DNA from 2 places in the Selenomonas sp. FC4001 genome. Region 2 is predicted to be linked to the other one. Evidence: a T-box and tRNA genes for the amino acid it is inferred to sense, from the RefSeq annotation. Region 2 holds a T-box; the other holds one or more tRNA genes.
The links. A T-box is a leader RNA that pairs with one kind of tRNA and senses whether it is charged. The one in region 2 lies ahead of T320_RS10675 (valine--tRNA ligase), so its partner is inferred to be a tRNA-Val.

Region 1 (2,402 bases), on a different contig from region 2:
GCCTCAAAAATCTCTTTTTGGATGATTTGTCCAATGGTGATTACAGCGATGGCTTTCATCACTTCGTGGATGGTATAGACCGCTATCTGAGTTATTACGAAAAAGAGGGTGTTCCCTATGACCCTGGTGATGAATTTGACATTTGGGCAGCGATTATCGCGGCAGCGGTGGCAGCTGCAAGCGGCTTTTTCTTTGCCTATTACCTCATCTGCGGCATGAGCAATGTTACTCCTGCCGTAGAAGCCAGCGCTTACCTGAAACAGGACAGCGTTGACATCTTCCAGCGGCAGGACAGATACCTCTATACCACCGTGACCCGCCGGCAAAAATCCAAGAGCAGTGGCAGCTCATCATCCTCCAGCGACAGCAGCCACGGCGGCGGGGGAGGAAAGTTTTAGTATTGCACTTACTGGCCGTAAAAAATCATTGACAAAAAAAGACGTCGATGCTAGACTGAAAATACAAATGAATTGAGAGAAGTTCATTACAGTACCGAACAAAGAAAAGCCTCCGCCAGAGTGATGCCTGTGCGGGGGCTTTTCTTGTTCATCTGCTGATGCTTGCAGGGAGTACATTATGCTGGATTACCACATTGCCACTGGTCAGCGGCCCAGCAGGTAGAGTGCAAGCTCAACGATAATACCGCCGATAAAACTTGCAAGTACCGATAACCAAAATTGAGAGAAATTCATAAACAGCCCTCCTTCCTCGCCGGATTAACCTTTGACGAAGGCTGTGGCAACAACAATATTATAGCGCTTGTATGATGAAATCACAATAATTCCTTGACAGAACAATAAACATTGGCTATAATGAGTCTTGTCCTTACGACATGGGGTTATAGCTCAGTTGGTTAGAGTGTCTCGTTGACATCGAGGAGGTCACAGATTCGAATTCTGTTAACCCCACCATAAGCTCGCCTAGCTCAGTTGGCTAGAGCATCTCCGTCACATGGAGGGGGTCGGGGGTTCGAATCCCTCGGCGAGCACCATATTGAATTATGAGGAAGCTGGGAACGGCTTCCTTTTTGATTTTTTTCAAAAACCTATTGACACATTCAGAATTATCCCGTATAATCGTTTGTGTTGGTTCGGTGCTTACACCGACGACACCTTAATGCGGACGTGGCGGAATCGGCAGACGCGCTAGTTTCAGGTACTAGTGGTGGTGACATCGTGGAGGTTCAAGTCCTCTCGTCCGCACCATTTTTATGTGTAAAACCTTTTTATTGAATATGTTGCGGTCGTGGCGGAATTGGCAGACGCGCTACTTTGAGGGGGTAGTGTTCACAAGACGTATGGGTTCAAGTCCCATCGACCGCACCAATTAAGAATTAGAAAAGACCATTATGGTAGATGGACATTTACCGTAATGGTCTTTTTATGCTATAATGTCTCTGTTGCCACAGCCTCTATCAAAGGTTAATCCGGCGAGAGAGGAGGGGAAGACATGTCTAAACTCTCTTTTGCGGCTTCTGTGCTGGCAAGTATCATCGGCGGCATTATCGCTGAGCTTGTTTTGCACTGGCTAGGCTTGTAAGCCCCAAGCAGCGGTGGTAATCTAGCCATTATGTACTCCCTGCGCTTATTGCAGATGATTCTAAGAAAAGCCCTGCCGGTCATCACTTCGGCAGGGCTTTTTCTTTGGGTATAACATGTCTATACTCTCTCTTTACAAGAAAAATATAGCATTTTATAGCGATAAAGTCAAGAAAAAGTGCCCTAAAGTTACCTACGAAAAGCCCGTGGCGGTGTATTCCTAAGCGATTTACGCGCTTGCGCGTACTAGCGCAGGAATATACTGCCACGGGCTTTTCGGGCACGAACAATCTAGTAACGCTCATAAAGTATTGCCTTGATTCTGAATTTTTAATGGAAATTTAATGGAAATTTAATTAGTTTCCTATTGCAAATCGTTTTATATTATGTTAAACTAACTTAGGTTCTGAAAAACGAATGGAAAATTGCTGAGGAAACATGGACACTCGCAAAGTCTTCTATTCCGCCTTCAGAACGAATATTAATTCTATTTTACAGAAGGAGGAGTTTCTCATGAAGAAGACTCTCGTATCCGCTCTGACGACCGCTCTGGTTGTTGGTGCAGCTAGCACGACTTTCGCTGCTGCAAATCCGTTCTCCGATGTTCCTGCTGACCATTGGGCTTATGACGCTGTAAGCCAGCTGGCTGCTGACGGCGTTATCGAAGGCTATGGCGACAGCACCTTCAAGGGCAACCGTAACATCACCCGTTACGAAATGGCTCAGATGGTAGCTAAAGCTATGGCTAAGAACACCTCCGGTGCTGACAAAGCTCTGGTTGACAAACTGGCTGCTGAATTCGCTGAAGAACTCAACAACCTGGGTGTTCGCGTAGCTAAGCTCGAACGCAACGCTGACATGGTT
Region 2 (2,402 bases):
GTCTCGTTCGGCCAGCCCATGGTTTCAAACGGCCAGAGGCCGGAACTGAACCAGGTGTCAAGCACGTCTTCGTCCTGATGGATATGCTTGCTATGGCAGTGCGGGCATTCCGTCAAATCCGTACGGGATACGCTGGTCTCACCGCATTCATCGCAGTACCATGCAGGGATGCGATGGCCCCACCAAAGCTGACGGGAGATACACCAGTCGCGGATATTTTCGAGCCACTGCAGATAAATCTTGCTGAAGCGTTCCGGCACGAACTTAATGCGGCCGTCTTTAACGGCTTCCATAGCCGGCTTGGCAAGGCTTTCCATCTTGACGAACCACTGCTTGGAGACCATCGGTTCAATCGTGCTGTGGCAGCGGGAGCAGTGACCGACAGCGTGTTCATGTTCTTCAACGGATACGAGTACGCCGAGTTCTTCGAGCTCTTTGACGAGTGCCTTGCGGCATTCGTAACGGTCCATGCCGTTGTACTTGCCAGCACCCTCGCCCATCGTACCATCGTTGTTGATGACCTTAATCTGTTCGAGGTTATGGCGCAGACCCATTTCAAAGTCGTTGGGGTCATGAGCCGGTGTAACCTTAACGGCACCAGTACCGAATTCCTTATCGACATATTCATCGGCGAACAGCGGAATGCGGCGGTTCACAATCGGCAGAATCAAGGTTTTGCCCACGATATCCTTATAGCGTTCATCTTCCGGATGCACCGCTACGCCCGTATCACCGAACATGGTTTCGGGGCGGGTCGTAGCGATTTCCACGTAGCGGTCCTCGCCCTCTACCTGATAGCGCAGATGCCAGAGATGGCCGTTTTCGTTTTCATGTTCCACTTCGATATCGGAAATGGCCGTGTTGCAATTCGGGCACCAGTTGGTAATACGCGTGCCCTGATAAATAAGCCCCTTGTCATACAGGCTTACGAACACTTCACGCACAGCCGCAGAGCAGCCTTCGTCCATCGTGAAACGCTGGCGGTCCCAGTCACAGGAAGAACCCAAAGAACGCAGCTGGGACATGATGCGGTTGCCATACTGTTCCTTCCAGTCCCAAACGCGTTCGAGGAACTTTTCGCGGCCCAGTTCATAGCGGTTCGTGCCTTCTTCACGCAGGGAAGTCTCAACCTTGGCCTGCGTAGCGATACCGGCATGGTCACAGCCCGGAATCCAAACGGCATTGTAGCCCTGCATGCGGCGGAAACGAATCAGAATATCCTGCAGCGTGTTGTCAAGCGCATGGCCCATGTGCAGCTGACCCGTGACATTTGGCGGCGGGATAACCATGCTGTACGGCTTCTTGCTCTTGTCCACTTCTGCATGGAAGAGTTTGTTCTCCTCCCAGAACTTATACCATTTCTTTTCAAACGACTGCGGGTCGTAAACCTTCGGAATGTTGTTTTCCTGCGTCATTTCTTCGCTCATCATTATCCTCCTCAATAAACTAAAAAGCGCCTTCGCCCCAAAGGACGAAAGCGCATACTTTCGTGGTACCACCAATGTTTTCTGACCCGTCAATTTGACATGTCAACTTGACAAGTCAGCTCAAAGCCTTAACGCGGCCAGACGTCTGCACCTACTCCATTCAGCACAGAAGCTCCTAAGCGACCTTCAAACCTGCCATGGGGAAACTTCCACCAACCATTTCCTCTCTATGCCACAGCCGCAGCCCTACTCCTCTTAGTCATTGCCCTGCTATATTTCTAATACGGCGTTAATTCTACCACAAAATCAAGCACTTGACAATGACCTACCAACAATTTGCTTAATCAGCCTGGATTTCTGCTTTCTTAACGCAAAGACAACGTCAAAGGCTCCATCTTCACCGCCGTCTTTGTCTATCGGCGCTAATTCATCATAACATTTCCATAAACCTGGTATCCCATTCCGGTTTTCTTCAAAGAATCGGCAACCCCACTAATACCTGCGATACTACGCCGGCGAAAAACCAGGCCATGGCTTTCCGCACACTGTGAGAGTTCATATACGCATCATAACCTATACAGAGGTCAACAATCAACGGCAGCAGAAACAATACAACATACAGGGCTTCCATCGTCAGCATCCTCCTTTTATAAAGTCAGAAATCCAAGCTATATAGAGCATATTCGTCGGATGAATATCAGATTCCTTCTCCATCTTATGTATACATGAAAATAATCTTAGAATTATTTTTGTTTATTCAGATAGACACAAAAAACTCCCGCCAATCCAATGTCTGATTGGCGGGAGTTTTCTTTAGCCGTATATTAAATCATATTTTTAACATAGGAATCATAGAGAGCCTTGAGTTCTTCCATCTTGTCGTACATTTCCACCTGCAGGCCGGAAGCGGCAGCGTAATCGCCTTCGTTCAGGGCATTGATAAGCAGGGTGAACAGAGATTTTTCGTCGATGCTG

Region 1: it encodes a tRNA-Val, which carries the amino acid that the T-box ahead of T320_RS10675 (valine--tRNA ligase) is inferred to sense. The anticodon was not compared.

Annotation. Positions count from the first base shown of each region.
Region 1 is NZ_JNJF01000009.1:81,499-83,900, forward strand. Features, by position in the region: gene T320_RS03990 (TPM domain-containing protein) at 1-398, shown strand, start outside; tRNA gene T320_RS03995 (tRNA-Val) at 835-911, shown strand; tRNA gene T320_RS04000 (tRNA-Val) at 915-991, shown strand; tRNA gene T320_RS04005 (tRNA-Leu) at 1,119-1,205, shown strand; tRNA gene T320_RS04010 (tRNA-Leu) at 1,240-1,325, shown strand; gene T320_RS04015 (S-layer homology domain-containing protein) at 2,052-2,402, shown strand, end outside.
Region 2 is NZ_KL370793.1:207,526-209,927, forward strand. Features, by position in the region: gene T320_RS10675 (valine--tRNA ligase) at 1-1,415, opposite strand, end outside; T-box leader at 1,465-1,699, opposite strand; gene T320_RS14685 (hypothetical protein) at 1,900-2,058, opposite strand; gene T320_RS10680 (type I glutamate--ammonia ligase) at 2,252-2,402, opposite strand, start outside.